Regions from separate parts of the Paenibacillus sp. 1A_MP2 genome, predicted to be linked through region 1. Evidence: riboswitches for the same ligand, from Rfam matches in the RefSeq annotation. Region 1 holds a riboswitch; each other region holds the start of a gene.
The links. Region 1 has a riboswitch for thiamine pyrophosphate ahead of tenA (thiaminase II). Riboswitches for the same ligand answer to the same signal wherever they lie in the genome.

Region 2: it holds a riboswitch for thiamine pyrophosphate, as region 1 does, so the genes downstream of both, thiC (phosphomethylpyrimidine synthase ThiC) here and tenA (thiaminase II) in region 1, are expected to answer to the same signal.
Region 3: it holds a riboswitch for thiamine pyrophosphate, as region 1 does, so the genes downstream of both, ACTWJ7_RS30850 (ABC transporter ATP-binding protein) here and tenA (thiaminase II) in region 1, are expected to answer to the same signal.
Region 4: it holds a riboswitch for thiamine pyrophosphate, as region 1 does, so the genes downstream of both, ACTWJ7_RS33375 (ABC transporter substrate-binding protein) here and tenA (thiaminase II) in region 1, are expected to answer to the same signal.

What each region holds. Positions count from the first base shown of each region.
Region 1 is NZ_JBQQCS010000001.1:4,191,698-4,195,882, forward strand. It holds gene ACTWJ7_RS20500 (TetR/AcrR family transcriptional regulator) at 1-352, opposite strand, end outside; gene ACTWJ7_RS20505 (GNAT family N-acetyltransferase) at 402-935, opposite strand; gene tenA (thiaminase II) at 978-1,649, opposite strand; TPP riboswitch at 1,771-1,869, opposite strand; gene ACTWJ7_RS20515 (hypothetical protein) at 1,916-2,134, opposite strand; gene ACTWJ7_RS20520 (NAD(P)/FAD-dependent oxidoreductase) at 2,143-3,273, opposite strand; gene ACTWJ7_RS20525 (hypothetical protein) at 3,515-3,757, shown strand; gene ACTWJ7_RS20530 (TetR/AcrR family transcriptional regulator) at 4,055-4,185, opposite strand, start outside.
Region 2 is NZ_JBQQCS010000001.1:6,501,635-6,505,819, forward strand. It holds gene ACTWJ7_RS31945 (hypothetical protein) at 344-559, opposite strand; gene thiC (phosphomethylpyrimidine synthase ThiC) at 600-2,294, opposite strand; TPP riboswitch at 2,750-2,863, opposite strand; gene ACTWJ7_RS31955 (IclR family transcriptional regulator) at 2,982-3,725, opposite strand; gene ACTWJ7_RS31960 (alpha/beta hydrolase) at 4,084-4,185, shown strand, end outside.
Region 3 is NZ_JBQQCS010000001.1:6,261,202-6,265,386, forward strand. It holds gene ACTWJ7_RS30840 (pectate lyase) at 1-327, opposite strand, end outside; gene ACTWJ7_RS30845 (radical SAM/SPASM domain-containing protein) at 694-1,569, opposite strand; TPP riboswitch at 1,898-2,000, shown strand; gene ACTWJ7_RS30850 (ABC transporter ATP-binding protein) at 2,231-2,935, shown strand; partial or broken gene ACTWJ7_RS30855 (ABC transporter permease) at 2,949-3,724, shown strand; gene ACTWJ7_RS30860 (ABC transporter substrate-binding protein) at 3,756-4,185, shown strand, end outside.
Region 4 is NZ_JBQQCS010000001.1:6,792,938-6,797,122, reverse strand. It holds gene ACTWJ7_RS33385 (ABC transporter permease) at 1-687, opposite strand, end outside; gene ACTWJ7_RS33380 (thiamine-binding protein) at 687-977, opposite strand; gene ACTWJ7_RS33375 (ABC transporter substrate-binding protein) at 1,237-2,277, opposite strand; TPP riboswitch at 2,502-2,614, opposite strand; partial or broken gene ACTWJ7_RS33370 (NAD-dependent epimerase/dehydratase family protein) at 2,670-3,445, opposite strand; gene ACTWJ7_RS33365 (VOC family protein) at 3,463-3,849, opposite strand; gene ACTWJ7_RS33360 (hypothetical protein) at 4,068-4,185, shown strand, end outside.

The DNA of each region.
Region 1 (4,185 bases):
TGCGAGTCAGATTTGCCACATCACATTTCCCAGAATAAAAGCCTGTCCAGAATAGCTCCACAACACGCTGTTTTTCAGGCAAAATCATCGGCATCATAATCTGATCCACCAGTAAATCAAAATCGGAAGCATAGCTTTGACTCTCCAAATTTTTGCGAATCATCATGTCTTCCTGTACACGTTGCTCCAGAATAGCAAGAATACAATCATCTTTCGAACTAAAGAATTTATAAAATGTTCCTTTGGACACACCCGACTCATCTAGGATCATTTGTATGGAGGTGCTGGTCACTCCATGTTTCTCAAAGAGCACAAGAGCAGAGTCCAATAACATTTGTTTCCGTTTATTCATAAGTTCCCCTGGATGATTTCGGTGGTTCACGTCACGATATCTTGATCATCTAGCGTAAATCCACTGCAAACATCAGATGCTCCTTCCATATCCCCCTGATTTTAATATTCTGGCGATCCATCTCCTGGAAGCCCGCCTTAAGCAGCACTCGGATCGATCCGGCATTGTTGGGCAGCGCACCTGCCTCCACGCGTTTTATTCCCGCATCATTCACGGCAAAATTCAGTGCTAATCCAAGGGCTTCACTCATGTAGCCCTTGCCATTGTGCGCCTGGTCGAGCACATAACCTACGATCCATTTTTGGGCGGAATCCAGTTCAAGCTCGAACAGAGAGATCTCCCCAATGAGCTCATTTGCCGTGTTCAGGAAGATTCCGAAAGAATAACGCTTCCCTTCTTCCCTGGCCTTGTTCCAACCTTCAAGCAGGGTGACCTGACCCTCCAGCGTATAGAATGTCTCCGATCGTTCACTTGCCGAAATCTCTTCAAAAACAGCCCGATTGCGGAGCTGTACATCCAGCACTGATGCCGCGTCCTCCATGTTCAAAAATCGTAAATAGATGCGTTCTCCACGATTGTTCATCTGTATGTTCATCCTTGTCTCTGGTTGTAGTCTATTTCATCATTAGAAGTACGAGAGTTTCCGTTTATACGCCATATCCCAGAACAGATATTCAAATTCAACGCTTCTTCTGAATATGTCCTCAATGGCTTCCAGTTCCTGCTCGGTTTTATGTTCACATAATGCATCCAGTGTATCATAGAACCATTCGAATGAGTCGCGGAATTCATCACTTGCATAATTTTCGATCCAAGTCTGATAGAAATTACCCTCTAATGAATCCCGATATTGTTCTTTTAATCTTGTGGCATAGTCGTAATACGTCCACGCACAAGGGAAAATGACGGCGATGATTTCGGCAACCCCGCCTGTTTGAGCAACACTCATCATATTTGACGTATATGCCTTGTTGAAAAGAGATGGTTTGACAGTATGATGTTCATCCAGCGTTATCCCAAATTCATTCATGTAATTCCGATGCAAATCCATTTCTTCGTACAGAATAGCGTGTTGAATAACCGTAAAATTCGTCATCAGTTTTTCATCCGCAGCCTTCACTGCACCCATCGCAAAAATCTTCGCATATTCAATCAGATATGTATAGTCCTGGAGTAGATAAAACTTAAACGCTTCCTGATCCAGTGTGCCTTTCCCCATCTCGTGTAAAAAAGGATGATTGTATCCATCTTCCCATACGGTTATGGACTTGTCTTTTAACGTTCTTGAAAATGACATGATCAGTTCTCCTTTGTCCAAATCATATTGTCCCATCTGCAATCCCGCTATTGCTTCCTGTTATGAAATATACACACCAAAAAGCCCTTGTCCTAATTTCGGCAAGGGCAAAAAATAACATGAGTACATGTCATTTGCTCCCTACGTCAGTATTAACTAACAGGTTCAAAGGGTCAGGTTTTAACCTTCTCAACTGCGAACAGTCCCCCTGCAAATTGCTCAGGCTTATTACAACATGTGTATCTCCAAATGTCAAACTATTCCTATTAATCTTCGAGTTTGCCTAATTCCTCTTGCAAGCTCTTCAGACGGGTGCGAATGGTTTCAATCCTATTCTGCACTTCACTTAACTGGTTCAAATCCCTTTCGTATGCCTGTTGCTCTTCCTTGGCTTTTGCCAATTCATCCTCTGCAACGCCAATCTGGTGCTCCAGATATATGATATCTGAAGAGCTGCCGTGAGTTAAACGCTGTGAATATGTCATGGTTCACCTCATTTCTGGTCTTCCATTGCTTTTCCTATATTATATGGCTGAATATCGATATCCAAATCCATACCCAGAGCCAATTTGGCCAGTTGACTTCCTATAAAGGGCCCCATCGTCAGACCTGATGCTCCAAGCCCGTTGGCTGTGATCAAGCCATCCCAACCAGGAACAGCACCCATTACCGGAAGAAAACCCGGTGTGAACGGACGGAAGCCTACTCTCACTTCCTGAAACGTGCTATCAGCTAAACCAGGAGCCAGTTCCAATCCTTTATTCAATATTTCCTGCATTCCGCCTGCGGTTACTCTTGTATCATAGCCTTCAATATCATTTTCGTGAGTCGCCCCAATCACAATCTTCTGTTGATCAAAGGCTAACAAATATTGATCCGAAGGAGGCATGACCACAGGCCATTTCTCAGTATCTTCTCGATCGTGAACCTGCAAATGCATAATTTGCGCCTTCTGATAATGAACCTTAAAATCAATGCCCAAGGGCTTGAATAGTTCATTGGCCCAAGCGCCGGCACACACAATAACCTCGTCAGCCGATATGACTTTCCCGTCAACAACTACTCCAGTTACCCGATTCGACTCATGTTGAAGTGTCGCGTCCCCATCAATCAGGACCGCTCCATTTCGCTGTGCCGATCGGATCAAGGCATCGCGCAGCGCACGGCCATCGATACGCGCAGCACCGCTGATGTATACGGATTGAAAAGTTTCCTCTAGTAGAGGAAAACGCTGATGGGTTTCTTTTGCATCCAACAGGGTAATATCACCAATCTCCGGTGCATCTTCTTTACGAAGATGTGCCCGTTCCTGCATCTTGTTGAGTTTCTCCACATCGGTATGAATACTAAGCGCACCCACTTGAGCGTAACCCGTTTCCGTTTCCCCTTCACTCTTAAGTTCTTCAATCAACCCGGGATAGAAACGTGCACCTGCCTTGGCAAGCTGATACCAATCCTGATTGCGGCGTTGGGATAACCAGGGACAGATAATCCCGGCAGCGGCATCCGTAGCCTGCCCTCGATCTTTCCGATCTATAATAAGGACCTCTGCACCCCATTTTGCTAATTGATAGGCTGTTGATGCCCCAAGAATTCCTGATCCTATGACGATGACTTTCTTCATGATTGCATTCCTTTCCTAAATCAATGTATCCATTATAGCCTATACTGTTCGACATGATAATGGCAAGGCATCGGCATGGTGATACATATTCCTAAAAGGTTTTCGGTAAAAGCTCATCGGATTGAAAACATTATTTAAATTACTGTTATTTATGTAATATAATTCAAATCAAGTTTCTTTTAACGCAGTATCCGCGCCATTTACGCACACGACCTTTAACGAAATGAGGAATAACACAACGATGCCGAAACGTAGTATGGGGAATTCGCTGGATACCGATATGCCACTTATGATTACAGGCCAAAACCAGCTGACCGTAGATGAATTGATCCATTGGAGCGACCATTCACGGGATTACGGTCCGAAGCAGCGAATCGGTGAACAGATTCAGAATGTTATAGTCCTGGTTGACTGGCACAATAATGGTGTAAAGCATGGAATCCCTCCTGTTGGATATGATGGAATGCGTGCAAAAGCGGCTTGAAACGGTATTGGGTTCAGTGCAGATTATCAACCTCCTTGTCGCAAATTCACTGTCTTAATTTGGTAATGATTTGAATCTACTAGAAATTTATATCATTTTTTTGTAAGTTTAAAATCTTAAATTATGAACACTGTTAATTTTTGAATATGTATCCCTAAGATCCATTTAATGCTTTAGAGCATTTTCGTTAGCTATCCACGCAAAAAAACACGCCCAGAGCCACTCCGTATCCATTGACACGGTTGACTACCAGACGTGCTTCAAATATAACAATACATCATTCCATATATTTAGCGGCTACGATCTGGCCTTGAAGCCATGATAGAACGTATCCACAACCAGAGAAGCTGCCGATTTACGAGCAATATCACCACTTACTACCTGCTGCCAAGTCAGAAACAAGATAGAATACAGCACATCTACAATCC
Region 2 (4,185 bases), 2.3 Mb from region 1:
TCTGCTTATATCGGTAACGCCACGCCTAAGATGAATCAGTGATGCGACATCTCATCTGAAGAACTTGTTCCAGAAGTTCTCTTGCTCTAGATTGGAGCAAAAGCTCTAACGAACCCAGCGCGTCTTATTATCAGAATTATCGTGATCTGCTAAGTTTAACGAACCTGAGCCACCTTAATGGGGTCAAGACATGCGATTTCCAGTACAGCAGGACTTGCATTTCAAGAAATAACGTCTCTATGATTCGTTAAATCGCAGACCTGTGGAAATTACGGCAAATAGCGTGTGCTCGGTTCGTTAGGGGCTGAGCTACTCTTTCAACGATGTAATCGTGTTCGCAATGTTAATTATTGCGCTCCTCACATACATCGACCGTAAAAGAAGTGACCCGCCACAGGTTGACGGCCTGACGGGTCACTTCGTCTGAACTATGCAGCACTTGGAGGAAGCCATGGAGGAATACCCACCGCAAATGCTGTGCAGGAGCAGCCATTGGCCTGCGAACACCACATACCGGGTTAAAGCCGCTCTTCTCCACGATCACGGAGAGGAACGGCATTTCACTATATCAGGCTGCCCAGATTGCGTTGTAACAACGCTTAGGAGCGTGTCCGGTATTCCTCTGCCTTTTCCTGCATGCCCGCAGCCACAGCCTCATTCTCGGACAATCCTTTGTCCGCGGCAAAAGCACGAATATCCTGCGTAATCCGCATGCTGCAAAATTTCGGCCCGCACATGGAGCAGAAATGGGCTTCCTTGGCCCCTTCGGCCGGCAGCGTCTCATCATGGTAGGATAGCGCACGTTCCGGGTCCAGCGACAGGTTGAACTGATCCCGCCAGCGGAACTCGAACCGTGCTTTGGATAACGCATCGTCCCGTCGCTGGGCACGCGGATGACCTTTCGCCAGATCGGCAGCATGTGCAGCAATCTTGTAGGCGATAACCCCTTCCCGCACGTCATCCTTATTGGGCAGGCCCAGATGTTCTTTTGGCGTAACATAACAGAGCATCGACGTACCGAACCAACCGATCATCGCTGCCCCAATCGCCGAGGTAATATGGTCATATCCCGGTGCAATATCGGTCGTCAGCGGTCCCAAAGTATAGAACGGCGCTTCCTTGCAAATCTCCATTTGCAGATCGACATTCTCCTTGATCTTGTGCATCGGCACATGTCCCGGACCTTCGATCATCACCTGCACATCATGCTTCCAGGCGATTTGTGTCAGTTCACCAAGCGTAGCCAGTTCCGCCATCTGGGCTTCGTCATTAGCATCGTAGATGCTTCCTGGGCGCAGCCCGTCTCCAAGAGAGAACGCCACGTCATACCTTTTCATAATCTCGCAGATTTCTTCAAAATGGGTATACAGAAAATTCTCCTGATGATGCGCAAGGCACCATGCTGCCATGATGGACCCGCCCCGTGACACAATGCCTGTCATGCGCTTGGCGGTCATCGGGATATAACGCAGCAGCACGCCTGCATGGATCGTAAAGTAATCCACGCCCTGCTCTGCCTGCTCAATGAGCGTGTCACGATACAACTCCCAGGTCAGTGCTTCGGCTTCACCATTGACCTTCTCCAGCGCCTGATAGAGCGGCACCGTTCCGATCGGTACCGGAGAATTGCGGATGATCCATTCCCGAGTCGTATGAATGTCCTTGCCTGTGGAAAGATCCATCACCGTATCTGACCCCCAGCGTACCGCCCAAGTCATCTTCTCCACCTCTTCCTCGATAGAGGACGATACGGCAGAGTTTCCGATGTTCGCATTAATCTTCACATGAAAATGACGCCCGATCAGCATCGGCTCACTCTCCGGGTGATTGATGTTCGACGGAAGGATCGCCCTGCCACTCGCCAGCTCCTGTCGAACAAACTCCGGCTCCACGCCTTCACGAATGGCTGCGAACTCCATCTCCGGCGTGATGATTCCCTGTCGTGCATAATGCATCTGGGTCACGCTGCGCCCAGCTATTCCTCGCAAGGGTTGACCACGCAACCCTGGATACTCCTCGGCTCCAGCTCGCTTCCATCCTGGCTTCAGACCGTTATCTTCCGGCTTTACCGTCCGTCCCCGGTAAGCTTCAACATCTTCACGCTCCGTAATCCATCGCGTACGCAGCGCTGGCAGACCTGCGCGGATATCGGCATGAAATCCGGGATCGGTCATCGGCCCGCTCGTATCATAGACACGCAGCGGTTCGTTATGCTCCACTCCTTGGGGAGTATTCGTGTCATGAAGGGCAATTTCACGCTCCGGTACAGCAATGTCCGGTCGAGAGCCATAAATGTAAACTTTGCGGCTGCCCGGGAAGGGCTGAACCCGTCCGGTCGCCCCTTTTTCTTTGCCAACTGCTGATCCTGCTCGTCCTGTCCCATCGTTCTGTTCCCTTTACTCATCGCTCTTGTCTCCTCCTCATTGGTGATCGTCTGGATTAAAATGCTTGCGCACTTGTCCCGAATCATCCACAACATAGATAAAGAAAGAGCGACCATACGACAGAAAGCAGGGACATCACATTTAGTAATACGTAGGCAGTGAATGCAAATGAACTCTATCCCAGAAGCTTGGCAGATGCTCCCCGGTACTTTGCCCAAAAGCAGTTCTGGCAGCTTCTTCCGCCTGTTTACTATATAAAAAAGCCGGTTCCCAAGGGAACCGGCTTATGTCCATCACCAATAACGCACCTTATAAAGGCTCCATAGCGGAGCCCATCCATAGGTCACATCATGTGGTGTTCGTGGTCGTATCGCCGATTACTTCCCTACGCTGGTATGATCCAGATCAGGTGCAAAGGGTCCGGAATCTCATGCGATTCCGTCTCAGTCCGGACAATTCGGACTCCCCCAGTAACGTTAACAAGTTGCAGCATTTAAGCCGCAAATGCATATTCAATTATGCTGGCCCCGTTAGGCCGTCCATTACAGAGTAGCGCAACCGAATCATAAAAACAACCTTTATATTCAGAAAATAAAATCAGGATAACATGAGTCCCATCTGTGTAGCAGCCTCCTTCAGCACAGGTGCGTATTCATGCAACGTCTCCTGGGAAAGGCGACTAACAGGCCCGGATACCGACAAGGCAGCAGCGATGTTGCCTTTCCGATCCAGGATGGGGACAGATACTGCCGCAGCTCCCGGTTCACGTTCCTCATAACTTGTTGCGTAGCCATATTCCAGAATGTCTTTCATCTGTGCCAAATATACTTTGGGATCGATAAATACCGGCCATTCCGGTCCATTCATCAGATCTTCACGGTCTTCCTCGGTGGCAAAAGCCATGAGCACTTTGCTGGACGCTCCAACGGATAGCGGAAGTCTGACTCCCACCGGAGCCACCCGGCGAATCGCCTGATCACTCTGCACAGCTTGAATCCGAATCCGCTCACTGCCATCACGCAGATATAAGCTTACGGTTTCGCCCAGTCGATCCCTCAGCCGCTCCATCGCAGGAAGGAGCAGAATGGCAGGATCATCGCTGCGAGACATATGGGCAGACAGCTCCCAGATGCGTATGCCGAGTCGATACTTCTCGGTGGCTGCATCCCGGATCACGAACCCTTTCTCCTCCAAAGTAGCCATCAGACGATGGACTGTACTTTTGTGCAGACCGATCTGAGTGGCAATTTCCGTGAGTCCCAGATCACTGCGCGTTGTAAAACACAATAATATATCCAGCGCCCGCTCTACAGCCCGGACGGTTAACTTTCGGTCTTCCATGGCATATTGCCCTCCTCATGTTTCATCACATGAAACTTGGTTACATAAATTATATGAGAAACGGTCTCATCTGTAAACTAAAAAGCGCCAATTGGAAGAGAGATAATTGTAAATATTTTCTTTTTATAAATCAAAATCCCCTGCAATTTGCACCCTAAGGAAATGTTAACCATATATCTTCAGAACTATATAACAATTGCGTAACAAATGGCTCCAATCAATTGACTTTGACTATATTGGAACATACGATAAAGATATATTAAATTAAGATTTTGCTTCATACGTAGTCAGAAAAATCGTTTATCCGCTCTGTTCGTCTCGTTGTTATCTTCATTTGATTTTTAAAGGAGGGGCAATCATGTATCCGACATCCCAGAGCGAAGCCCCGCTGCAAACGAAAGTGTCAGATCTGCCTTCTTCGTTATCACCGAGGCTGATCCGGTTCAAACATATTGTCGTG
Region 3 (4,185 bases), 2.1 Mb from region 1:
ATCCTCGCCTACATCCTCCCAAACCACATTTGATATCGTACAGTTACCGTAACAATGAACACCATCAGCTGCAGGCGAACCGATAATCACATTTTTGAGCGTAGCGCCTGCCTCCAAGCGAAATACCGGCTTCTGATCTTCTGCTTGAGATCCATCTCCCAGTGTGGAGGGGTTAGCTACATAGGTTTGGCCTTTGCCGTCAAACGTTTCACCCTTGGCTACAATAATTGTTGAGTTTACAACGGTAGGTGCAGCTAAAGCGGGGATTGCACCAAATAATGAAGCGACCAGACCGGCGGACAGCAACAACGTCAACATTTTTTTCATAACTTAAATCCTCCCTTATTCTGATATTTGGCGTACAAGCAAGAGCTTGTCCTTACGGAACCCCTTCAGAGGTGCACCTCTGGTTCGGAACCTACCCTAATCCTACCAAAAAAGGGATGTTACGATAATAATCATTAGCTTAGATATAGAAACGACAGCATCATGCCTGTGATCTCGGCATTTTTTGCAGCGCACTTCAACATCGGATGTGCCGATCTCAACTTCGGGTATGCTTCATTTACAACTCGTAATCTATGGTTAGATGCTCCTTTATCGTTCTGAGAAAAAATGAAAGACCACTTCATCTGTTTCCAGACAATGTGGTCTCTATTATTTTGATCTCTGATTTTATTTAAAAATTACACTTTAGGCTCCAAACCGTTGACGATATCCGCACTTCCGACATAATTCCTCCACCGCTTCCCGTTTGGAGAAACCATAGAACAGATTGTTTGCTCGTTCACCATCTACTATCTCCGAGAACGACTTTTCGTGAACGTTGCCCAAGTTAATTACACCCTCACCGTCGAGGCAGCATGGAACCACAGTTCCATCGACAAGCACAGCTGCTTGACTGCGAAGCGCATGACAGAAGCCTTTACCGTCATCTTCCGGTGCATCCAGACTCGGCCATTGGAATTCGTGATCCTGATTGAGGTACACATTATGCGCAATTTTCACACCGCTGCCTGGCACCACCTTTTCCTCAATGCGGAAATCCAGATTAAACTCCCGTTCAAGAACCTCCAGCGTCTCCCGGTTACGGTTCATCTGGGCATTTGTGAAGTTATCCTGTGTCAGATTCCAGAGACGGAAAGAAATAATAACATTGTGCTTCACTGCTTCCCGGACAAAAGACAACACATTGCCCAGATAGCCCTCACGATCTGTCGAACCTTCGTGTCCATCAAAGCTGTGCAAAGAAAAGTTCATCTGACGCAGCGCCGGTTTGCCGAGCAACTTGTGTTGGGTCTTGGGCAGCAGTGTACCATTCGTCGTAATGTTAACCTTGAACCCCTTCTCATGCGCGGAATCGAGTAACAAATCAATTTTGGGATGAAGCAGCGGCTCACCTTTGACATGTAAATAAATATGCTTGGTATGGGGTTTGATCTGATCCAATATATTGTTGAAGACTTCAGGGTCAATGAAATTTTTGGCACGTTTGGTCTGCGGGCAGAAGCTGCATGCCAGATTACATATACTTGTGATCTCAATATATACTTTCTTGAACGTTTTCAACTCGGGGTCCCCATTCTGCTCAGGAGGGAGAACAGTCCCACCCTCATTTATGATCCGGCCCATATGTGCCACCACTATTATATCGGGTTAGAGAGCCAAGGTAAATCGACCCGCATGTTAATTTTCTTTTCCTCCCTTCCCGGGCGTCTTCTTACTTGTACATCTGAGCAGTTGCCCTTCTGATCGAAGAGCTTAATTCGCTGTTCATTCAAACGGTTAGAATCTTGGGTTACTTTCCTAACTCACATTCCTCGCACTTCTTTTAGGACGCCCTCTTTACATTCCACTTGCATGTGATATATGCTGAACACACAACTGCATATCTTGAACATTGCACTAGGGGAGCCTTGCGGCTGAGACGAATCGAACGATTCGGACCCTTTGAACCTGATCTGGATTATACCAGCGGAGGGAAGTGGAGCGGCCTATCCGTAAGCGGATTTTTTCATGTTAATGATGAAATTTAATATGAATTGAACGTATAGACCCACTCATTTCTCTGGAAATGGGTGGGTCTTTTCGCGTTCTGCGGCAGATCAGAAGGTGTAATTAAAGATCCCGCAGTTTGAAGTTTGAATCAGAAGGGGGAACGGGACGAGATGGATAACGACATAACCATTCACAACATGAGCTTTGCTTTCCCGAAAAAAAGGGATTCCCCGTGCTCTCCAATGTGTCGATGCGTGTAGCGGAAGGCGAATTCGTCTCCCTCATCGGTTCCAGCGGCTCCGGTAAAAGCACTCTCTTCAAGCTGCTGGCAGGCTTGCTTGAGCCAACCCACGGAACCATCGAAATTCCGTGGGTTCGCGAAGGAGAGCGGCTTGGACGCGTGGCCTACATGCCGCAAAAGGACCTCCTGTTATCTTGGCGAACCGTCATGGAGAATTGCATGCTCCCCTCCGAACTTGCTTCAGGGCGGCAGGACAAGGCAAAGACGCAGGCGGACATCCTGGCTGGCCTCGACAGATTTGGCTTATCCGGCTACGCGCATGCGTATCCGTACGAACTGTCCGGCGGCATGCGGCAGCGAGTCGCAATGCTGCGCACCCTGCTTACAGGCGGCCAGCTGATGCTGCTGGATGAACCATTCGGTGCACTCGATGCCCTGACCAAACGGGAGATGCATCGCTGGCTGCTAGAACTCTGGGGAAGTTTGGGCAAAACCGTGTTGTTCATCACGCATGATATTGAAGAAGCCTTGCTGCTCAGTGATCGAATTATCCTGTTAACTCCAGGGGGACAAAGCCAACAGCTGCAGGATATAACGGTACCTTTGCCGCGTCCAAGACATTCAGACATGATCTATGAACCGGCTCTCGTTCAGATGAGACGACTACTGGAGGAACAATTGCATGCGAAACGGTAACTGGAGATGCAGCATGAAGGATAGTGTAAAGCGTTGGCTTGCCCGTTATGGTCTGTTTCTCTTGCTCATGCTGTTACTGCTCGTCATCTGGGAGTGGATTGTGAATATGGGATGGGTGCCCTCCTTCATCATTCCAGCCCCTACGGCAATTGCCAGTTCGCTATATGAGCATCGCCGACTCCTGTTGGCTACACATTTACCTGCTACCTTGATGGAGGTTGTCGTTGGTTTTGGCTTGTCCATTGGTGCCGGAATTGCACTTGCGACAGGCATGCATATGAACCGATCCATTGAAAAGGCGTTATATCCCTTCATCGTAATTAGTCAGACGATTCCACTAATCGCTTTGTCCCCGTCTTTATCCTGTGGTTTGGCTACACGCTGTGGAGCAAAGTCGCGGTGGTATTCCTGATCGCGTTCTTCCCGATTGTCGTGAGCACCTATGATGGCCTGCGCCAAGGTGATCCGGAACAGCGTGAACTGCTGCTGACGATGGGGGCCAACAAGTGGGATATTTTTCGTAAACTCCAGATTCCACTTGCCCTTCCCTCCTTCTTTTCAGGACTGAAGATGTCTGTGGTGTACTGCGTAGTTGGTGCAACGATTGGAGAATGGCTCGGCGGAAGTAAGGGCCTTGGCTATTTCAGCCGCAGAATGTCGAGCAATATGAACACGGATGCCATGTTCGCCGCTATTGTGCTGTTATCCCTGCTTGGTATTGCCCTGTTTGTACTTATTGCATGGCTGGAGAGAAGATTCGCTACAAAACGTCATGCAGGTAGATTTTAAAACAGAAAAAGGAAACGAGGAACTTTAAATTATGAATACAAAGCATATCTATTCCCTGCTCCCCCTCCTTCTTATAACCCTGATGCTGATCGTTAGCGGGTGCGGAAATACGGGTACCAACACACCTGCTATTGATTCAGCTCCCGATGTAAAAGATACAGAATCATCTGCGACCAAAACGTCATCAGATTCCAAAGATAAGCTGTCCATCATGCTCGATTGGTACCCGAATGCAGTACATTCCTTCATCTATGTTGCACAGGAGAAAGGTTACTTCACGGACCAAGGTCTGGATGTCGATGTCCAGATGCCCGCCGATACGAATGACTCACTCAAGCTTGTTGCTGCGGGGAAAATCGATCTGGCACTAAGCTACCAGCCGCAAATTTTGCTCGCGCGTGGGGAGAACATTCCTGTACGTTCCATTGCAGCCATCGTTAGGCATCCGCTTGTGCATCTGT
Region 4 (4,185 bases), 2.6 Mb from region 1:
CAGTGCCACAATAATCATGATTGCTACGAACAGACGGTCCGTCCGATAGGCCGATTTTTGCAGCATCATATAATACCCGATGCCCTTATCTGCTCCAATCCATTCCGCGATGATCGCACCCATGACGCTGTACGTAGCGGCAATTTTGATCCCTGAGAACACCGAGGGCAGCGCATGTGGAAGCTCAAGCTTCCAGAAAATTGAGCCGCGTTTTGCGCCAGCCATGCGCATATAGTTCATCATCGCCGCATCGGTGCGGGTCAACCCGTCCATGGCAGCTACAGCCACCGGGAAGAAGCAGACCAGAATGATGGTAATCAGTTTGGGCAGCAGCCCAAATCCGAACCAGATCAGCAAGAGCGGAGCGAGCGCGATGGTCGGTATATTTTGACTAAGAATAAGTAATGGATAGAGTGCAGATTTCAAAAATGGAATCAGATGCAGCACCATCGCAATCAGTAATCCCGTAAGTGTACCTGCTGCAAACCCGATCAATGTCAGTTGGATGGTTGCCCATGCGTGCATGCCAAGTCGCTCGGCCTGAGAGGCCGCTTCATGGGCGATGTCAGAAGGCGCAGGCAGCATCCATTTCTCGATATGAAACAGGGAGACAGCTCCCTGCCATACCGCTATAAAGAGAATAACCGCCACGAAGGGCGGCCATACGCTTTTCCAATAGGCATGCATTAGCGATATTTCTCCGTCAGGGTGTCCATGCTGAAGCCGCTCGGGCTATGGGCGATCTTGATCTGTGAGATGATGCTGGGGCTGCCGGCTTCCACAAGAACTTCATGCATTTTGCGGACAACCTCCAGCAGCTCCTCCAGTTCTCCCTCCATCGTGGTATCGAGTGGATTAACCTGATATTTCAAGCCTGACTGCTGAATAACTTCAATGGCACGATCAACGTAAGGATAGGAATTTTCGCCATTGGGCGTTTTGGGAATGACTTGAATGCTCAGTAGTGTGCTTGCCATGAAACATCACTTTTCCTTTCGGGTTAAATTGCATGAGTTGAACCAGCTTTACACTTTACCACTCCGATTGCAGTACCCTCTTCCGATCGCTGTTATCCCCGGATTTTTTGATTCCATTTTCCCCATGGGGAAAATCCGGGGATAGCATATGCTTCCGAAGGAGCTTTCTTTAAGAAAGCTTTTAGGCGACCGCTTCGCTTCTTCAGATGGGTTCTGCACTCTTCGTTCTGGTGTAAAAAAAGTTAAACTTAAACAATTTTTATTGGGGTAAGAACTCGTTTGTATACGCTTTGGACACATCTACCTGCTCATCGAGCAGTTTTTTGCTAAACATCCAATCCGTGTAGTTCTGCCATACTTCCTGCTTCTGCTCACCCCAGCGTGGTGCGTCATCCTGATATTTTGGACTCAGCCATTTCTGGCTCGCGAGTACAAGATCCTTGTCCAGATCCGGTACGGCCTTGATCAGAATGTTGGCAGCTTCTTCGGGATGTTCAATCGCGTATTGATATCCTTCGGAAGTCGCTTTCAAGAACGCTTTAACCAGCTCGGGATCATTCTGAATCGTCTGTTCATTCGTCACAAGCACAGGTGTGTAGTAATCCAGGGCTTCGGAATAATCCTTCACATACAGCATGTCGATCGGCTCGCCGCGAAGTTCGGCTTCAATGCCCGTCCACGCGTAGAAAATCCAGGCAAAATCGATATCGCGTTTCACAGCTGTGAAAAAGTCTGCATCGCCCATGTTAATATTTTTCACTTTGGATACATCCGCACCTTCGCCTTCCATAATGGACTGCATTACGGCTTCTTCTACCGGGGAGCCCCAGCCACCATAGGTTTTGCCTTCGAAATCTTTGGGAGACTTGATGTTCCGATCTACCGGAGCAGCAAATCCGGATGTATTATGCTGAATAACTGCAGCGATGGACACGAGCGGTACGCCCTGTGTGCGGGCCTGGGTCACACTCTCCTGATAACTTACGCCAAAAGGCACTTCGTTCGAAGCAACCATGGTATCCGCGCCTCCGGTACCTGGCTGAACAATCTCCACATTTAAGCCTTCAGTTTTATAAAAACCTTGATCTACGGCCGCATACAGGCCGGTATGATTCGTATTTGGTGTCCAGTCCAGTACCACTTTAATATCCTTGAGGGCTGCATTGTCACCCTCACTGCTGTTTTCGGTGTTGCTTCCGCTGTTCTCTCCTGAAGGTGCAGCTTCTTTGCTGCCGCATGCGGCCACAGTTACCAGCAGCACACACAAGAGCAGCAATCCCATCATTTTACGCCATCTCATCTTCATTTCTCTCCTTCATATTGTCCGGCCAGTGGCGCGGGTGCTCCTTGGCTTCATATCCAAGCTTCTTGCATAAATCGACAGATTTATACCAGCTATGATCCGGATGACGTCACTTTTTTTAGCTCTCTGGCTATAAAAAGAACATTAAAAAAGCGCCCCGTTAATCCGGGACGCGTGCAGGCGTTAGAGATGTGGCACTCAGCAAAGAGGCTGGGCTGGGCCAATTCGATATACTCCGATTCCTACGCTGGCATGATCCAGATCAGGTCTAAGGGTCAGTATCTTGGTGGGATACACTCTCAGCCGGCCTATTCCGACTCCCCTGGGAAACTATGAAGTTACGGGCATTACTAGGTGTAATTATAGGCCAGAGGCCGTTGCATGTCCAGTCAGGAACTGGATGGAGGGACGAATCGTGGCGAATCATATAAGGAAATCTGGCTGAGTGCAAAAGCATCGGATTTCGGGTCATACCCCACCTGTTTCTGCGTGGTTTCCAGATTCAAGCGTTTAAACCGATTATTCGAGATCCCATGCAGTATGGTAAAGGGCTCCAGATCTGTAGCTATAATCGATTTGAACACCAGATCACACAAGTCAGCCGGACTAATATACGCGCTCATATCACGAGCCTCCAGCGGCGGCCCATCCGGTTGGAAATCATCATATGCCCCAATACGTATTGCAACACTTTGTAACCCCTCGGTATAAGCAAAATAGGAGGCGAGCGATTCACCAAAACATTTACTAACCCCGTACAAATTCCGTGGGCGTGTTGGCATGTCCGGATAGATCTGGGCATCAATGGGATACCCTTCGATCGTCTGTGCACTGCTTGCCAGGATGACTCTTCGTACGCCTTGATCCTTGGCCGCACGGAATACATTAAATGTACCTTTGATATTGATGTCCAATAAGGATTCATAGAAGCCGGCATACGGGGAGGGGCTCCCGCCAGATGTACAACCACTTCCATACCTTCACAAGCTTGCTGACAAGCTTTGGCATCCGTCACATCCAGTGCCATGATCTCATGGCCTGTCCCAGAATACGTATGCAGTCTGTCGATATTCAGATCCGTAAGTCGCAGGTGAAATGCCTCTGATAAATGTTGAGATAAGTCGCGTCCAATTTTTCCGGCTGCTCCGGTAATTAAAATGTTCATCAAATCAGCTCCAATTCTTAGCGCTGGAAGAACTCAATCCATTCCTTTTCCGGTCCATAGATGAAGAAATAACGGTAACCGTTGGGCAGTGTAATGATCTCTCCATCAATAAATTCGGCCTCGGTTGCCTTAATGCGCTTGTATTCGGATTCAAGATCATCGACATGGATGGCAAAATGGTGCACCGTTCCTTCGGCAGGCAGCTTGTCACTGTATCCCTGAATCAACTCAATCTCGGTCTCGTTGCTTCCGTTGAAGCCGAGAAAGGCGAGCTGAATGACGCCGTTGGTATGGGTTACCCGGTCTTTCAATTCAAGACCAACAATCTCCGTATAGAAGCGGAGTGTGGTCTCCAGATCACGAACGGCGATGCCGACGTGGTCAATGCGCTTTTGAAAACTCATATCCAAAATCCTCCTTGTAGTAGATGAATCATTCTGCCATTTTAAGGAATATCATAGGGCTGGACTACGGGGTTGTCAAATAGGAAAGATACATTCCCTGTATGATAAAGATTCTAAAGAGATGCTTTCCAATGGTTGTAGAGTTCACAGAATGTTCACTTATGTGGGTGTATCCCGGATCTTTATAATTGTCAAAGTAAACAGAGAGGATGAGAGAATTGCCAACAACAAAGAAAGAACATATTATTTTCGGATTGATGATGTGTACAGGGATGGTCGTGGTCATGATGTTCTTCAATCTATGGCACAGTGGGTTACTCGGCAAGATGTCCCCGC